Regions from separate parts of the Embleya sp. NBC_00896 genome, predicted to be linked through region 2. Evidence: riboswitches for the same ligand, from Rfam matches in the RefSeq annotation. Region 2 holds a riboswitch; each other region holds the start of a gene.

Region 1 (5,813 bases), on a different replicon from region 2:
TCCAGGCCCGGGCCCTGGAAGGTCGCGAGGTGCAGGACGTAGGTGAAGTCCGCGGGCAACTCGTCGAAATCACCCGAGCCGAGGTCGACGGACCGGGTGGTCACCCCGAGCGCGTCCACGCGCTTGCGGTCCTCGGCGTTCGAGAAGCGGGCGATGCCCCATACCTCGTTGTCCCGTGCCAGGAACTCGGTCAGCGGGTACGCGATCTGGCCCGCGGGACCGGTGATCAGGATCTTCTCGCCCGACAGCATGCGACTCCTCGGAGGACTCGATGTACGCGGCGTCCACGCGACGCCGACGGCACATCTACGCGATATGTCCGCGATGTACGAAGTCGATGGTCGACAGTACATCTGACGTACCGTCATATCCGAGACGAGGCAGGGAGACCAGGCCCGTCGCACGTGTCCCCGGACACCCCGATGGCGCCCTCCGCACGGGGGTGGCGGTGGGCGCCAGGGGTATCGAGGATGGGCCTGCGAATCCCGACGTCGAGCCTCGACACGTCGCCGGGTTCGAACTCAGACCTCGATCTCCTCCTCGATACGCTTCAAACTGTGCCGGGCCAGCGCGAGATTGGCGCGGTCCTTGATCAGCACCAGGTACAGGAACAGGCCCTTGCCGGCGCGACCGCTCAGCGGTCGGATCACGTGGTACTGCTTGCCGAGCGTGATCAGGACGTCCTCGATCTGATCGCCGAGATGGAGCATCTCCATCGTGCGCATCTTCGCGCGCATCACGTCGGTGTTTCCCGCGGCGGCGACGTTGAGATCGAGTTCCTTGCTGCCGCCGAGAACTCCAAGCGCCATTCCGCTCGTATAGTCGACCAGGGCCACCCCCACGGCACCCTCGATCGTCAATGCTTCCTTGAGGGCCGTTTCCATATTGGCCATGATTGCCTCCGGGGCGATCGGCGGTGCGGCTTTCCGGTGGATTCCGCCAGGCTCACCCTCCGGCGACGGGACATCTGTCGTCTCCGCGCCGGCGTCGACCGTGTCGACGAGGTCGACCTGGGGCATTGCGTTTGGATCGACCTCGATAGCTTCGATGGGATCGGCCTCGATCACTGGGGTCCGTTCGGCGGCGGATTCGGTCGACGGGTCGGCTGAGCTGCGCCGGGCCGGCCTCGACCGGCGCGGGGGTTGTGCCATCTCCGCCCACTCCCTCGAGACCGGCCCCTTCGAGGCCGGTCCGCACCTGCCCGCCTCGGCCCTCGTACGCGGGTTCGCCTGATCACCGCGCACAAACAAGGGAATTCCCAGAACGGCTTGCGGGCCGCTGCTCGCGATCTCCATCGCATTCACGCCCCCGCCGCTCAAGTCACGCGCCCCTTCCCCCGTGTGTGCGCCCATTGCTTTGTGTGTCGCTCTTTCGCGCACCCGACCGTGAGTTCGACATCACGAGCCTCGCGCCGCCGACTCGCAATGCCGGCCCACAATGCCCGCTCGGAAATTCGAACGCGACCGCTCGGGTTCACTGGACGGCAGCGTAGAAGCAGCCCCGGGATCCTGGTAAGCAAAATTCGGTTATTTTCCGGAAACCCGGTCCCGATGACCTCCGGACGCTAAAATCCGCGACTTCCCGCAAGCGGGGGCCGGCGAGGACTGTCCAGCGGATGTGACCCACGGGTAGCGTCACAGGCGGCCCCGCGCGCGACCCGAGCCCGAGGAGATGGACATGTCCGCCACCGAAACGCCCCGACCCCAGGACACGCGGCCCGAACCGGCCGCGAAGCCGCAGCCGGTGTCGCCGACGGATCTGAGTTTCGCGCTGCCCCCCGTGTTCGAGACCGTCGAGCAGGAGCGCCGGCACCGCAAGGAGCGGCTGACCGCCGCCCTGCGGCTGTTCGGCCGGTTCGGCTTCGAGGAGGGCGTCGCGGGACACATCACCGCGCGCGACCCCGAGTTCCCGGACCACTTCTGGGTCAACCCCTTCGGCATGTCCTTCAAGCACATCACCGTCGACGACCTGATCCTGGTCAACCACGAGGGACAGGTCGTCGAGGGCCGATTCCACGTCAACCAGGCCGCGTTCGCGATCCACTCGCAGATCCACGCGGCTCGGCCGGACGTGGTCGCGGCGGCGCACAGCCACTCCACCCACGGGCGCGCGATATCGGCTCTCGGGATCAGGCTCGAACCGATAACCCAGGACGTGTGTCCGTTCTACGAGGACCACGAACTGTTCGACGACTACGCGGGCGTCGTGCTGGACGCCGAGGAGGGCAAGCGGATCGCCCGCACGCTCGGCGCGCGCAAGGCGCTCATCCTGCGCAACCACGGCCTGCTCACCGTCGGACAGTCGGTCGACGCGGCGGCGTGGTGGTTCATCACGATGGAGCGCTCCTGCCAGGTCCAGCTGCTCGCACAGGCGGCCGGCGAGCTCAAGCCGATCTCGCCGGAGAACGCCAGGCTGACCCGCGATCAGCTCGGCAACGACACCGTCGCGTGGATCAACTACAAGCCGCTGTACGACGTGATCAGCCGCTCCGAGCCGGACCTGTTCGGCGTCCACGGCCCGATGGAGTCCGCGAGCTGACCACCGGGCCCGCGCCCGCCGCACGCCGCCCGGCGCACGCGCCCGCCACACACGCCGCCCGCGCCCGCCGATCGGTCCCGGTATCCGCCGACCGGGCGCAATCTCGGCGATATCCGGCCGCACCGGGAATCAACCGGCCCGCTTGCGGAAAGTACAAGGGCATGCACGAACGGAGCCTTCCGCAGCTATTCACGCGGTCAGCGCGGCCCGTCTCGGCCACGGTGTGGCTGCCCGCGGCCGAGCGCACCGTCGATCCCTCGTTGCTCGTGCGCCGGATCGCCCAGTTCGTGCTGGACGCGATCGCCTCCACCTTCCTGCCCGGTGCCGCGATGTTCCTGTTCGTGCTGCTGCCCACGCACGCCGACGGTTCGATCCGCAGCGGCCCGTTGACCGCGACGATCACGGCCGGCGTCGTCTGCGCCGCCGCCGCGATCCTGCTCTGGTACTGGGTCCTGCGGCCCGCCGAGCACGACGGGCGCACGTGGGGCATGCAGCTGTTCGGCATCCGCGTGGTCGACGTCTCCGGCGGCCGCGCGTCCCGGCGCCAACTCGGGGTCCGCTGGCTGCTGCTGGTGGTCGACGCGTTCGCGCTGGGCGCGGTCGGACTCACCGCGGTGCTCACCAGCGAGCGCCGCCAGCGCGTCGGCGACCGGGTCGCGCGCACGCTCGTGGTCCGCGGTCGCGGCCCCGGCCTCGACTGAGCGGACCCCCGCACCTCCGAGCCCCCGGCACCGGCACCGACACCCGAGAAAGTCGACATTCCCGCGCACTCCGTCCCAATTGTGGCCTTGCACACGGATCGCAATTGCCACCTTGTCGCCATGTCCATCCGACCACTAGTGTCGGCTCGCCGTGGTGCTCGGGAAGCCGGTTCGATGCCGGCGCGGCCCTCGCCACTGTGATCGGGAAGTTCTCCTCCATCCCCGCCGAAACGTTGATTCGTCGCCTCGGGGAAGCCACTGGGACCGCTTGCGGCCCCGGGAAGGCGGAGACGTGAACGTACGACCCGTCAGCCAGGAGACCGGCCACGGCGATCGTCCGTCCACGAGGTGTTGGAGAGGGACCCTTCCTCATGCATATCGCCGAGGGCTATCTGCCCTGGGAACACGCCGCCGCCTGGGGCGTCGCGTCTGCCCCGTTCGTCGTCTACGGGGCCCGCGCGCTCACCCGCGAGGTCCGCGACAGACCCGAGAACACCCTGCTGCTGGGCGCGTCCGGCGCGTTCTCGTTCGTGCTGTCCGCACTCAAGATCCCGTCCGTCACCGGCAGTTGCTCGCATCCGACCGGTACCGGGCTGGGCGCGATCCTGTTCCGGCCGCCGATCATGGCCGTGCTGGGCACGATCACCCTGCTGTTCCAGGCCCTGTTGCTCGCGCACGGCGGGCTCACCACACTCGGCGCCAACGTGTTCTCGATGGCGATCGTCGGCCCGTGGGCCGGATACGGCGCCTATCGACTGACCCGGATGCTGCTCGACCGGCGCGAGGGCACGCTGCCGCTGGACGTCGCGGTGTTCATGGGCGCCTTCGTCGCGGACCTGAGCACCTACTGCGTCACCAGCGTGCAACTCGCGCTCGCCTTCCCGGACCCGGACAGCGGATTCCTCGGCGCACTGGCCAAGTTCGGCGGCATCTTCTCGCTCACCCAGATCCCGCTCGCGGTCAGCGAGGGCCTGCTGACGGTCCTCGTCGTACGGCTGCTGCGGCAGTCGAGCCGCGGCGATCTGATCCGGCTGGGCGTCGTGCGGGTCGGGTCCGAGGAGGCGAAGGCCAAGTGAAGCGGTCGACGAAGATCAACCTGCTGATCGTGCTGGTCGTGGTGCTGCTCGCGGCGCTGCCCGTGGTGTTCGGGATGGGCGACCACAAGGACGATCCGTTCACGGGCGCCGACAGCCAGGCGGAGACCGCGATCACCGAGAACGACCCGGGCTACGAACCGTGGTTCAGCCCGCTGTACGAACCCCCGTCCGATGAGATCGAGTCCGGCCTCTTCGCCCTCCAGGCGGCGCTCGGCGCGGGCGTGGTCGGGTACATGTTCGGCGTGGTCCGCACCCGCAGGCGACTGGCTCCCGAGGCGGCGGACACCCCCGACGACGAGGCGACGGCCGACGAGACCCCGGTATCGGCCGCGGGGCGCTGACCCGTGCTGCCGATCGACGCGGCGGCGCACGCCAGTTCGTGGCGGCGTCGCCATCCGGCCGAGAAGGCCGTGCTCTCCTTCGGGCTGCTCGGGTGCGCGGTGGCCTTGCCGCCCTGGCCCGGCGCGGTCCTGGTCGCGGTGACCGTGCTGGTCGTCGCGTTCGGGTTCGCCGCGGTGCCGGCCCGACGCCTGTGGCGAGCGGCCCGCGCGCCGCTCGGGTTCGCCGCGACCGGCGCGGTCACGCTGCTCGTGTCCGTCGGCGGCGACGGCGTGGGCTGGGCCGACGACGGGCCGCGGCACGCGGGCGAGTTGCTCGCGCGCACCGGTGCCGCGGGGCTCGCGATGCTGCTGTTCGCGTTCACCACACCCCTGTCGGACGTACTGCCCAGGCTGACCCGGGTGGGTGTGCCCGCGGCGGTCGTGGACGTGGCCGCGGTGATGTACCGGATGTTGTTCCTGCTCTACGACACGACCACGCGGATCAACCAGGCCCAGGCCGGTCGGCTGGGCCATCGGACCCGGCGGGCGCGCTGGCGCTCGGTGGCCGGGCTCGGTTCGGCCGTGTTCGTACACGCGTTCGCGCGGGCGCAGCGCCTGGAGGCGGGCCTCGCGGGGCGCGGCTACGACGGACGCCTGCGCGTGCTCGTGGACGAGGTGCCGATCTCGCGCGCCTTCGTCGCCTACTCCCTGTCCCTCGTGGCGGCGGTCGTCGCTGCCACCCTTCTCCTGGTTTCGGTGCTGCCGTGATTCCGTTGCGAGTCCGAGAGATCGGCTACGCGTACGAGGACGGACCGACCGTGCTGAGCGGTCTGTCCCTCACCATCGCGCAGGGCCGCGCACTCGCCCTGCTCGGACCCAACGGCAGCGGCAAGACCACGCTGCTGCGACTGCTGACCGGGGGTCTGGTCCCGAACGCGGGCACCGTCGAGCTGCGCGGCGAGCCGATTCGGCACGACCGCAAGGGTTTGACCGCGCTGCGCCGGACCGTGCAGCTGGTCGTCCAGGACCCCGACGACCAGCTGTTCTCGGCCTCGGTCGCCCAGGACGTGTCGTTCGGCCCGCTCAACCTCGGGCTCGAACCGGCCGAGGTGCGCTCGCGGGTGGCCGAGGCGCTGACCGCGCTCGACATCACGGCG
Region 2 (5,813 bases):
AGTTCGTCGAGTTGGCGGGGCAGGACGGTACGCCAATCCGGGTCGAGATCGGGCATCACCGGGCCCGGCGCGGTCGTGGTGCTCGGGCCGAACTCCTTGCGGCCCGCGTCCCGGAACGCGGCGGTCAGGCCGACCAGGTGCGAGAGCAGGTCACGGACCTTGTACTTCGCGCACGGTGTCGGGTCGGCGAGCCGCTCGTCCCCGACCCCTTGTACGAGCAGCGCGATCCGGGCGGCGGGCGATTCGAAGTCCGGGGTCGCGGTCATGATGGGGCTCCTCTTGTCCTGTGCCGGGTCCTGTGTCGAGTCGTGCGTCGACTCGTGTTCCGACTCCATGACAGGTAGACCCGAACCGCCGGCGGAACTCATCGGTGCCACCCGGACGCGCCGCCCTACGCGCCGCCCGCCGCGCCGTCCTGCGCTCGGTAGGTGATCCGGCGGACGGCCGGGGCGGAGACGATCTGGACCACACCCGTGCCGGGGATGTCGAGATGGGCGAAGCCGCCTTCGAGGGCGACTCGGGCGGTCGGTACGGACGTGGTCGGGCGGCCGTCCGAGCCGGTCACCGGGTAGGGGTCGAGGAGTTCGACGGACGCGTCGTGCCAGTCGCGGGTCATGCCTGTACCTCCGGGAAGTCCAGCTCGGGCCGGGCCACGTGGTTGTAGTAGTTGGACAGCGTGTTCAGCGCGATGTGCGCGACGACCTCGGCCGTCTCGGCGTCGGTCACCCCGGCCGCACGGGCCGCCGCCCGGCCCGCCTCGGAGACGCGGCCGCGCGTGCGCACGATCTCGCGGGCGAGGATCAGGACCGCCGCGGTGTGCGGGTCCGCGTCCCGGGCCTCGCGGGTGTGCCGCAGCTCGTCCTCGGTCAGGCCCATCAGGCCGCCGCGGAGGGAGTGCGCGCTGACGCAGTAGGTGCACTCGTTCTCCTGCGCGATCAGGAGCGCGAGCTGCTCGCGCAGGCGCGGCCGCAGCACGCCGCGGGTGAGCTGCTCGCGCATCGCGAGGTAGCCCTCCAGCGCGGCGGGTCCGCTCGCGAGCGCGGCGTACAGGTTCGGGACGCGCCCGAGCTGCTTCTGTACGCGCCCGAGCAGCTCGTCGGTGTCGGTGGTTGTCCCGGGTGTGGGCGTGGGCGTGGGCGTGGGCGTGGGCGTGGATGGCATCCGGGCTCCCGATGGCCTCGATCTCAAAAACGGTACCGGTCGGTGCCGTTTTTGAGACGGTACTGATCGGTACCGTTTTTGGTCAAGGGGGGATACGATTGGAGCGTGCCCGTCAAAGCCCGTGACCGCCTGCTCGCGACCGCCGAGGAACTCTTCTACGCGGAGGGGATTCGCGCCGTCGGGATCGAACGGATCCTGGCCGAGTCGGGGGTCGGTCGGGCGTCCTTCTACCGGCACTTCCCGAGCAAGGACGACCTCGTGGTGGCCGTCCTCGCGGATCGCGATCGCCGCTGGCGGGCCTGGCTCGCGGAGCGGGTGGACGCCCTGGGCGGCGATCCGCTCACCGTGTTCGACGCCCTCGCCGAGCGCTTCGCGCGCGAGGACTTCCGCGGTTGCGCGTTCATCAACACGATGATCGAGACCGCCGACCCGGACAGCCCGGCACACCACGTGGCGGCCGAGCACAAAGAGCGCGTGATCGACTACCTCGAACAGCTCCTCGGCGCCGCCGATGCCCCCGAACCGGCCGCCCAGGCACGGCAGTTCGCGCTCCTGATGGACGGCGCCATCGTCACCGCCCTCCGCGAGCGCACCCCGGCCCCGGCCACCCGAGCCCGCCGGGTGGCCGAGGCGCTCATGACGGCGGCAGGCTCGGATCGCCCTCCCGGGTCGTGACGGGTGGTCGTCCGGGGACTGTCAGCTCACAACGACCATCCACGCAGGAACGCTGCACCCGGCCCAGCGAGATGGTCTCCATCAGTTTGATCGCCCAGCACGCCGGGCACCCGCGCAGCGCCACCAGGCCGACCGGCGCGAGCACCAGGGCGACCGGCCCGAATACCGGCATGAGCGCGAGCGAGCCGACCAGCGTGCCGAACCCCACGGCGCCGCGCAGCAGATGGCGGGACAGCGACGTACTCGCCTGGCTTCGATCCTCACGCATCCCCGCCTCCCAGGGCCGAGTCGGCGGTGCCGCGCAGCGTTTGGTGAACCGCCGCGCGAGCACGGTGCAGCCGCGACTTCATCGCGGCGGTGCTCAGCCCCAGGGCCTCGGCGACCATCCGCCCGCTGTAGCCCTGCACGTCGCGCATGATCAGCACCCGCCGCTGATCGGCGGGCAGCGCGGCGATCGCCGCTGCCACCCGGCCGGCTTCCAGGCGTTCCAACACCTCGTCCTCGGCCGAGCGCGCGGCGGTTTCCGGAGCCGGCGCCGAGTCCCGCAGGATCAGCCGCGACCGCCGTAGGCACTCGTTGCGGACGATGCGGAACATCCACGACGCCAGGGCGCCGGAAGCACGCAGCATCCCGATCTTGCGGTACAGGATGATCAGCGCCTCCTGCGCGGCGTCCTCGGCGTCCTCGGGGGACGCGCACAGGGAGTGGGCGAAGCGCCGCACATGGGGGTGCGACCCGGACACCAACGCGGCGATCGCCTCGACGTCCCCTCCCTTCGCGGCGACGATCAACCGCTCACCGGGCCAGCTCGACTCAGCCACGACCACGACCACGACGACGCACCACGGTGACAGTGCACGCACAAATGAGCACGCCCACGATGGCTACGACGACACCAACGACCATGACAACCTCCCATTCCCGTCCCGACGATGTTGTCGGCACACCCATAAGAGGCACGAGCACCCCCAAAGGATTCACCCGATCCAGCCCCGCCCGCCGCTTGCCGACAAACGAGCCGCAGACCGGCCCTCATCCCCCGAGCCCTCTCCAGCCTTCCGGCGTTCAAATACAAGCAGGCCGCAAGCCAAGCCACCCTCAGCCCGTCCGGCGCTTGAGGACATGCGGGCCGCAGGCCGGCCCTCATCCCGCAGGCCCAGGGCTCCCCAGCCCGTCCGGCGCTTGAGGACAAACGAACCGCAAGCCCAAGCCCCATCCAGCCCGTCCGGCGCTTGAGGACAAACGAACCGCAAGCCCAAGCCCCATCCAGCCCGTCCGGCGCTTGAGGACATGCGGGCCGCAGGCCGGCCACCGGCGACGCCGGCTCCGGCAGCGGCGGTACCGCGAGCACCTCGTCGATCCGCTCGATGTCGTGCGCCGCGAGCCGCAGCGCCGCGCCGGGAAGTTCCCGCTCGGCCCGAAGGGCGTATGGTGGGCCGCGCAGAAGGTTCGTCCTGCTTGCCAGGCAGGAGCGTCGTAAGAGGGAACCCGGTGGGAATCCGGGACTGCCCCGCAGCGGTGAGTGGGAACGACCGCCGTCATCAGCACTAAGTCCGAGTGATCGGACCAGGGAAGCGACGGCCAGTAGGTGCCGAGTGGTTTGTCACGGCGCGCCCCGAGTCCGAAGACCTGCCTCTGTCCGCGTGCGATCTCGCACGTGGTTTCTCGGTGACCTCGAGGGCGGGTCGACGGTACGGGCGCAGCCTGCCCGAGCACGCTTCGCCGCGTGTGCGCCGATCTTTCGCGACCCTTCCCGCGGGGCACCACCGCGACTCGCGAAGGAGAGTTCCGTGGCAAACAACGCAGGCGATTCCACCCGCTCCCCCGGCTTCCCCGGTTCCGCCGCCCCACGTGCGCAGGCGACCGTGTACGGCCATCCGCGCCAAGGCCCCGACCGTGAGCTCAAGAAGGCCGTCGAGGGCTACTGGGCCGGCCGCGTCACCGCCGGGGCCCTGTACGAGACGGCCGCCGAGCTGCGCCGGGACACCTGGCGCCGGCTCGCCGACGCGGGCATCCACGAGGTGCCCACCGGCGACTTCTCGCTCTACGACCACGTCCTGGACGCCACCGTCATGGTCGGCGCCATCCCCGCCCGCCACCGCGCCGCCGTCGCGGCCGACTCGCTCGCCGGCTACTTCGCGATGGCGCGCGGTACGCAGGAGGTCGCGCCGCTGGAGATGACCAAGTGGTTCGACACCAACTACCACTACCTGGTCCCGGAGTTGGGCCCGGACACCGCGTTCGAGGCGGACTCCACCAAGCCTGTCGACGAACTGCTCGAAGCGCTCGCGCTCGGCCACGCCGCCCGACCCGTGCTGGTCGGCCCGGTCACCTACCTCCTGCTCGCCAAGCCCGCCCCCGGCGTCGCCGCCGACTTCGCGCCGATCACGCTGATCGACCGGCTGCTGCCGGTGTACGCGAGCGTGCTCGCCGATCTGCGCGCGGCCGGCGCCGAGTGGGTACAGCTGGACGAACCCGCCCTGGTCCAGGACCGGACGCCGGCCGAGCTGAACGTCGCGGCCCGCGTGTACCGCGAGCTCGGCGCGCTCACCGATCGCCCCAGGATCCTGGCCGCGACCTACTTCGACCGGCTCGGCGAGGCCCTGCCGATCCTGGCCAAGGCCCCGATCGAGGGCCTGGGCCTGGACTTCACCGGCCCGGCCGCGGCGAACCTCGCCGACCTCGCCAAGGTCGGCGGACTGCCCGGCAAGCGCCTGGTCGCCGGTGTAGTGGACGGCCGCAACGTCTGGATCAACGACCTGGAGAAGTCGCTGGCCACCCTCGCGACGCTGCTCGGCCTCGCCGACCGGGTCGACGTCGCGCCGTCCTGCTCGCTGCTGCACGTCCCGCTCGACGCGAGCCGCGAGCGCGACGTCGACCCGCAGATCGCGCGCTGGCTCGCGTTCGCGCGGCAAAAGAGCACCGAGGTCGTCACGCTGGCCCGCGGTCTGGCCCAGGGCCAGGACACGATCACCGCGCAACTCGCCGCCAACCGGGCCGACTTGGCCTCGCGCGCCGCGTCCGCGCTGACCCGCGACCCGGCGGTCCGAGCCCGCGCCGCGGCGGTCACCGCCGCCGACACCCGGCGGGCCACGCCGTACCCCGAGCGCGCCCTCGCGCAGCGCGAACGGCTGGGCCTGCCCCTGCTGCCGACCACCACGATCGGCTCGTTCCCGCAAACCGGCGAACTGCGCGCGGCCCGCGCCGACCTGCGGGCCGGACGGCTCGACGCGGCAGGCTACGACGAGCGGATCGCCGCGGAGATCGACGACGTGATCGCGTTCCAGGAGAAGGCCGGCCTGGACGTCCTGGTGCACGGCGAGCCCGAACGCAACGACATGGTCCAATACTTCGCCGAACAACTCACCGGCTACCTCGCGACCCGGCACGGCTGGGTGCAGTCCTACGGCAGCCGGTACGTGCGCCCGCCGATCCTGGCCGGGGACATCTCGCGGCCCGAGCCGATGACGGTGCGCTGGACCCGGTACGCGCAGTCGCGCACCGAGCGCCCGGTCAAGGGCATGCTGACCGGCCCGGTCACCATGCTCGCGTGGTCCTTCGTCCGCGACGACCAGCCGCTCGGCGACACCGCCCGGCAGGTCGCGCTGGCGCTCCGCGACGAGGTGCTCGATCTGGAGGCGGCCGGTGCCGCGGTGATCCAGGTCGACGAGCCGGCGCTGCGCGAGACGCTGCCGCTGCGGGCGGCGGACCGGGCCGACTACCTGGCGTGGGCCGGCGAGGCGTTCCGGATCAGCACCGCGGCGGTGCGGCCGGACACCCAGGTGCACACCCACATGTGCTACGCCGAGTTCGGCGAGATCCTGGCCGCGATCGACGACCTGGACGCGGACGTGATCAGCCTGGAGGCGGCCCGCTCGCACATGCAGGTCGCGCACGAACTGACCGGCGCCGGCTACCCGCGCGCGGTCGGCCCGGGCGTGTACGACATCCACTCGCCACGCGTGCCGAGCATCGAG
Region 3 (5,813 bases), on a different replicon from region 2:
CCGGATCGGCCACGCCCTCGCCCGGCACGCGAGGCTCGCCCCGCTTCCGGTCACCTGGACGAAGCTCGGCGGCCCGTGGTTCGGCAACCACCTGATGACCCTGACCCTGCGCGGCCGCCGCGCGACCTTGTCCCTGGACCGCGCGGAGGGCGGCCGCAAGGGCCGTGACTCCCGGCTGCGTCGGGTGGGACGGGCGGTGCTGCGGGCGGAGTGAGGGGCCGGAGACGGTCGCGCGAGGCGTGCGGGCCGCGCCGCGCGCTGCCGGCCGTCGAGGCGCGTCGGCCCGGCCGCGACCGGGCCGCTCCCGGACGGCGGGACCCCGAACCGGCCCCGGACACCGGCCCGTGCCGGCGCCGGGCGCCGTGTCAGACTGACCCGCGTGCCGAAAACCGCCGCGGAACTGCGTGCCCGTTTGGAGACGTACTACGACGCGACGGCACGCCGGGCCGCCCGGGCGGAGCCGATCGGCGCGCTGACCCTGTTCGTCCACGAGGGCAAGGGTTGGCCCTACTACGCGCGACCCACGCTCGGCGGTGACACCGAGCCCACCGCTGCGGATGTCCGCGCGGTGCGGGCGCGGCAGAGAGAGTTGAAAGTGCCCGAGACCTTCGAATGGGTCGACGAGACCACCCCCGCGCTGCGGTCGGCCGCGATCGAGGCCGAGCTGCACGTGCACGAGCACCCGCTGATGGTCCTGGACCCGAGCGAGCGGCCGGCCGAACGACCCGCGCTGCCGGACCTGGTGACGCTGCGCCGGGTTCGGGCGGACGCGACCGACCTGGCGATCGTGCACAGCGTCGCGGCGGTCGGCTTCGCGAACCCGGGCACCCACGCGGGGACCGACGGGACGGCCGAGCGGGACACCGTCGCGATCGGGCAGGACCCGGGGCTGCTGTCGTATCTCAACGAGCGGCTGCGCAGCGGCGAGACGGTGATGTTCGCGGCGTACGGCCCGACGGGGCCGTTGTGCGTGGGCAGTTACCAGCAGCTGTACGACACGACGGAGATCGTCGGCGTCGCCACCTTGCCCGCGGCCCGGCGCGGGGGCCTCGCGTCGGCACTGACCTGGGAGCTGGCCGAGCACGCGCTCGCGGGCGGGAGCGACACGGTGTTCCTGACGGCGGGGGACGACGACGTCGCCCGCGTGTACGACCGGCTCGGCTTTCGGTCGGTGGGCACGGCGCTGATCGGGGAGGCATCGTGAGCGCGCCCGAGCCCACCCCCATCCCCGGGTCCGAGCCCACCCCCGCTCCCGGGTCCGAGCCCACCACCCCCAAGCCGGTCCTGCCGATTCCGCCCGGTCGCAACCCGACCGCCGCCGAGTTGGCCGCCGCGCACGGGGTGACCATCCCCGACGTGCTCGCGCCCGATCTCAAGGTGCTGTTCTGCGGGATCAACCCCGGCCTGTGGTCCGGCGCGACGGGGCGGCACTTCGCGCGGCCCGGCAACCGGTTCTGGCCCGCGCTGCACGCGGCCGGCCTCACGCCGCGGCTGTTCGCGCCGGCCGAACAGGACGAGCTGATCGAGCTCGGGCTCGGCATCACCAACGTGGTGGCCCGGACCACCGCCCGCGCCGACGAGTTGACCAAGGACGAGTACCGGGCCGGCGGCCGGGCGCTCACCGCCAGGGTGCGCGCGTACCGGCCGGCCTGGCTCGCGGTGCTCGGCATCGGCGCGTACCGGACCGGCTTCGGGCGGCCCAAGGCCGTGGTCGGCGAGCAGGCCGAGACGATCGGCGACACCCGGATCTGGGTGCTGCCGAACCCCAGCGGCCTCAACGCGCATTGGACGGCGGCGACCCTCGCGGCGGCGTTCGGGCAATTGCGCGAGGCGGCGTTCGAGTAGCTCGGACGCGGTTGCCCGCCATCGGGGCCGACGGCGGGCTCCGGCCGCCGTTCGAGGGTCGCGTACGGCCCACGTATCGCCTCCGAATCGCCTCCGAATCGACTATGTATCCGAGTCGACACGTCAACCGACCGAGTGGCATCACCCGGTTGGCGATTACTTCACGCCTCCTCGCGCTGTTGGGCCGCCATGAAGATCCTGCGGGCACCATTCGGGCCGTGGCCCACCGAGACGTTCGACACCCCGCTGTACGAGGCGCTGGTCGCGGAGTGGCGCGACTCGGGTCGGGAGGTGCCGCAGTCGACGGACCGCCCGCGCGACCGCCCGCCCCGACACGCCCGCCCGCTCGGGGCGGGGCCCCGAAGTGGTCGGCCGTGACCCGTCGGCGACGGTCCATCGAGCGAGGTCGGGGCGGCCGTACGGCGGGATGAGACGGTTCTCGCCGTACCATCTCCGCACGTCTTTGGCGAACTGTGACACGTCGGGAATTGCGACGCGACACAACACCTGGGGGTGCGACGACGACCCCGCCACTACATATATGCTCTGCGACGCAGCTGGTTCACCTTTCCGTTGTTCGTTGGAAAGGTGACGAGAGAGGGAACCCGGTGCGAAGCCGGGACTGCCCCGCAGCGGTAAGCGGGAACGATAGTCGTCACGCGACACCGAACGCCGAGAGGCGTTCGGGGAGCGACGACCACTGGGAACTCCGCGGTCCGCCGAGCACGCCGTGCCCGGCGGCGCCCCGGCATGCCCGCGAGTCCGAATACCTGCCGGCTGTCCGCGCCCACGGGCGCGGGGTCACTTGTACGTACGAGCTCGCGAGGAGAGAGCACGTGACCGTTGTGGACAGCGTGGGCGCGACCCGGATGCGGATCGACGAAAGCCCCGAGGACCAACTGGCGACCCTGGTACGCACCCAGGCGCGCGATTTGCCGGAGGTCGATCCGGATCGGGTCGTCCGCCGGGTCGTCGCGGGCCTGAACGAAGGTGCCGACCCCGGTGCGGCCGCGGACCTGGCGGTCCGGACCGCCGCCGAGCTGATCGCCGAGGAGCCGGCCTACTCGCGGCTCGCCGCGCGCCTGCTCGCCGGCCGGATCGCCGCCGAGGCCGCCGAGGCGGGGGTCTCGTCGTTCAGCGCCGGCATCGCGCTGGGCCGCCGCGAGGGCATCATCGGCGCCGAGACCGCCGCGTTCGTGGCGAAGCACGCCGCCGAACTGGACGCCGCGGTCGACGCGTTCGGCGACCGCCGGTTCGAGTACTTCGGGCTGCGCACCGTGTACGACCGCTACCTGCTGCGCCACCCGGTGTCGCGCAAGGTCGTCGAGACCCCGCAGCACTTCCTGCTGCGCGTCGCGTGCGGTCTGTCCCGGGAGCCCGGCGAGGCGATCGGCTTCTACCGGCTGATGTCGTCGCTGGCCTACCTGCCCAGCTCGCCGACGCTCTTCAACTCCGGCACCGTGCACACCCAGATGTCCTCGTGCTACCTGCTCGACTCGCCCAAGGACGAGCTGGAGTCGATCTACGAGATGTACGGGCGGATCGCCCGGCTCTCGAAGTTCGCCGGCGGCATCGGCGTCGCGTGGTCGCGGGTGCGCTCGCGCGGCTCGCTGATCCGCGGCACCAACGGCCACTCGAACGGCATCGTGCCGTGGCTCAAGACGCTCGACTCGTCGGTGGCGGCGGTCAACCAGGGCGGCCGGCGCAAGGGCGCGGCCTGCGTGTACCTGGAGACCTGGCACCCCGACATCCTCGAGTTCCTCGAACTGCGCGAGAACACCGGAGAGGACGCGCGTCGCGCGCACAACCTCAACCTGGCGAACTGGGTCCCGGACCTGTTCATGCGGCGGGTCGAGGAGGACGGCGTCTGGTCGCTGTTCGACCCGAACGAGATCCCCGAACTGCCCGACCTGTGGGGCGCCGAGTTCGACAAGGTCTACGAAGCCGCCGAGCGGGACGGCCGGTTCGTCCGGCAGCTGCCCGCGCGCGACCTCTACGCCCGGATGATGCGCACGCTCGCGCAGACCGGCAACGGCTGGATGACCTTCAAGGACGCCGCCAACCGCACCTGCAACCAGGCCGCCGAGCCGGGCAACGTGGTGCACCTGTCCAACCTGTGCACCGAGATCCTCGAGGTCACCAGCGACGGCGAGACCGCCGTGTGCAACCTGGGTTCGGTCAACCTCGGCGCGCATGTCGTCGCCGGCGAGGGCATGGACTGGGAGAAGCTGCGCGCCACCGTGCGCACCGCCGTGGTCTTCCTGGACCGCGTGATCGACATCAACTACTACCCGACCGACCAGGCCGCCGCGTCCAACCCGCGCTGGCGTCCGGTGGGCCTGGGCCTGATGGGCCTCCAGGACGTGTTCTTCACGCTCGGGATGCCGTTCGACTCGGTCGAGGCGCGCGAGCTGTCGACGCTGATCTCCGAGGAGATCTACCTGACCGCGCTGGAGACCTCGTCGGCGCTCGCCGAGGTGCACGGCCCGCACCCGGCCTACGCCGAGACGCACGCCGCGCGCGGTCGGCTCCAGCCCGACCTGTGGGAGGGCGTGTACCCGACCCAGACCAAGCGCTGGGACGCGCTGCGCGACCGCGTCGCCGAGCACGGCCTGCGCAATTCGCTGCTCGTCGCGATCGCCCCGACCGCCACGATCGCCTCGATCGCCGGCGCGTACGAGTGCATCGAGCCGCAGGTGTCGAACCTGTTCAAGCGCGAGACGCTGTCGGGCGAGTTCCTGCAGATCAACGCGTACCTGGTGCGTGAGCTCAAGGCCCGCGGGCTGTGGACCCCCGAGGTCCGCGACCGGATCAAGCGCGCCGAGGGCTCGGTCCAGGGCATCGCCGAACTCCCGGACGACGTCCGCGAGTTGTACCGCACCGCGTGGGAACTCCCGCAGCGTGCGCTGATCGACCTCGCGGCGGCCCGCTCGCCGTACATCGACCAGTCGCAGTCGCTGAACCTGTTCATGGCCGACCCGACGATCGGCAAGCTGTCGTCGATGTACCGCTACGCGTGGTCGACCGGCCTGAAGACCACGTACTACCTGCGCTCGCGGCCCGCGACCCGGATCCAGCAGGCGACGGTGCCGGCGCAGGCGTCGGCCGCTCCGGTCGAAGAGATCTCCGACCTTGCCGCTTCCGATGTCGACATCATTGCCTGCTCGCTGGAGAACCCCGAAGCCTGTGAGGCGTGCACGTGAGCCTGCTCGATCCCGGAATGAACCTCACGCTGCGCCCGATGCAGTACCCGGACTTCTACGAGAAGTACCGCGCGGCGATCCGGAACACCTGGACGGTCGAAGAGGTCGACCTGCACAGCGACCTCGCCGACCTGGACAAGCTCAGCCCGGCGGAGCGACACCTCGTGCAGCGCCTGGTCGCGTTCTTCGCGACCGGTGACACGATCGTGGCGAACAACCTGGTGCTGAACCTGTACCGGCACATCAACTCGCCCGAGGGCCGGTTGTACCTGTCGCGGCAGCTCTTCGAAGAAGCCGTCCATGTGCAGTTCTACCTGACGCTGCTCGACACCTACATGCCCGACCACGAGGAGCGCGAGCAGGCGTTCGCCGCGGTCGAGCACATCCCGTCGATCCGGCGCAAGGCGGAGTTCTGCTTTCGCTGGATCGACTCGGCGATGGGCCTGGACCGGCTCGAATCCCGGGACGACCGGCGGCAGTTCCTGCTCAACCTGATCTGCTTCGCGGCGTGCATCGAGGGCCTGTTCTTCTACGGCGCCTTCGCGTACGTGTACTTCCTGCGCTCGCGCGGGCTGCTCAACGGCCTGGCCTCGGGCACCAACTGGGTCTTCCGCGACGAGTCCGCGCACATGGACTTCGCGTTCGCGGTGGTCGAGACGGTCCGCGCCGAGGAGCCCGACCTGTTCGACGACGAACTCGCCGAGGACGTCCGCCGGATGCTGGCCGAGGCGGTCGAGGCGGAGACGGCCTTCGCCGAGGACCTGC

What was found. A riboswitch is a leader RNA that binds a small molecule or an ion and turns the genes downstream of it on or off. The one in region 2 is predicted to bind cobalamin.
Region 1: linked by a shared signal. The riboswitch ahead of OG928_RS22730 (energy-coupling factor ABC transporter permease) and the one ahead of metE (5-methyltetrahydropteroyltriglutamate--homocysteine S-methyltransferase) in region 2 are both predicted to bind cobalamin.
Region 3: linked by a shared signal. The riboswitch ahead of OG928_RS02465 (ribonucleoside-diphosphate reductase subunit alpha) and the one ahead of metE (5-methyltetrahydropteroyltriglutamate--homocysteine S-methyltransferase) in region 2 are both predicted to bind cobalamin.

What each region holds. Positions count from the first base shown of each region.
Region 1 covers NZ_CP108776.1:4,990,830-4,996,642, reverse strand. The annotation lists gene OG928_RS22750 (NAD-dependent epimerase/dehydratase family protein) at 1-251, opposite strand, end outside; gene OG928_RS22745 (hypothetical protein) at 522-893, opposite strand; gene OG928_RS22740 (class II aldolase/adducin family protein) at 1,678-2,538, shown strand; gene OG928_RS22735 (RDD family protein) at 2,700-3,239, shown strand; cobalamin riboswitch at 3,375-3,583, shown strand; gene OG928_RS22730 (energy-coupling factor ABC transporter permease) at 3,611-4,315, shown strand; gene OG928_RS22725 (energy-coupling factor ABC transporter substrate-binding protein) at 4,312-4,677, shown strand; gene cbiQ (cobalt ECF transporter T component CbiQ) at 4,681-5,424, shown strand; gene OG928_RS22715 (energy-coupling factor ABC transporter ATP-binding protein) at 5,421-5,813, shown strand, end outside.
Region 2 covers NZ_CP108777.1:1,601,967-1,607,779, reverse strand. The annotation lists gene OG928_RS40500 (TIGR03086 family metal-binding protein) at 1-266, opposite strand, end outside; gene OG928_RS40495 (hypothetical protein) at 392-616, opposite strand; gene OG928_RS40490 (carboxymuconolactone decarboxylase family protein) at 613-1,161, opposite strand; gene OG928_RS40485 (TetR family transcriptional regulator) at 1,267-1,836, shown strand; gene OG928_RS40480 (hypothetical protein) at 1,796-2,104, opposite strand; gene OG928_RS40475 (sigma-70 family RNA polymerase sigma factor) at 2,097-2,657, opposite strand; cobalamin riboswitch at 3,265-3,488, shown strand; gene metE (5-methyltetrahydropteroyltriglutamate--homocysteine S-methyltransferase) at 3,627-5,813, shown strand, end outside.
Region 3 covers NZ_CP108776.1:544,618-550,430, reverse strand. The annotation lists gene OG928_RS02485 (alkaline phosphatase D family protein) at 1-214, shown strand, start outside; gene OG928_RS02480 (GNAT family N-acetyltransferase) at 380-1,204, shown strand; gene mug (G/U mismatch-specific DNA glycosylase) at 1,291-1,845, shown strand; gene OG928_RS02470 (hypothetical protein) at 2,035-2,223, shown strand; cobalamin riboswitch at 2,387-2,638, shown strand; gene OG928_RS02465 (ribonucleoside-diphosphate reductase subunit alpha) at 2,715-5,048, shown strand; gene OG928_RS02460 (ribonucleotide-diphosphate reductase subunit beta) at 5,066-5,813, shown strand, end outside.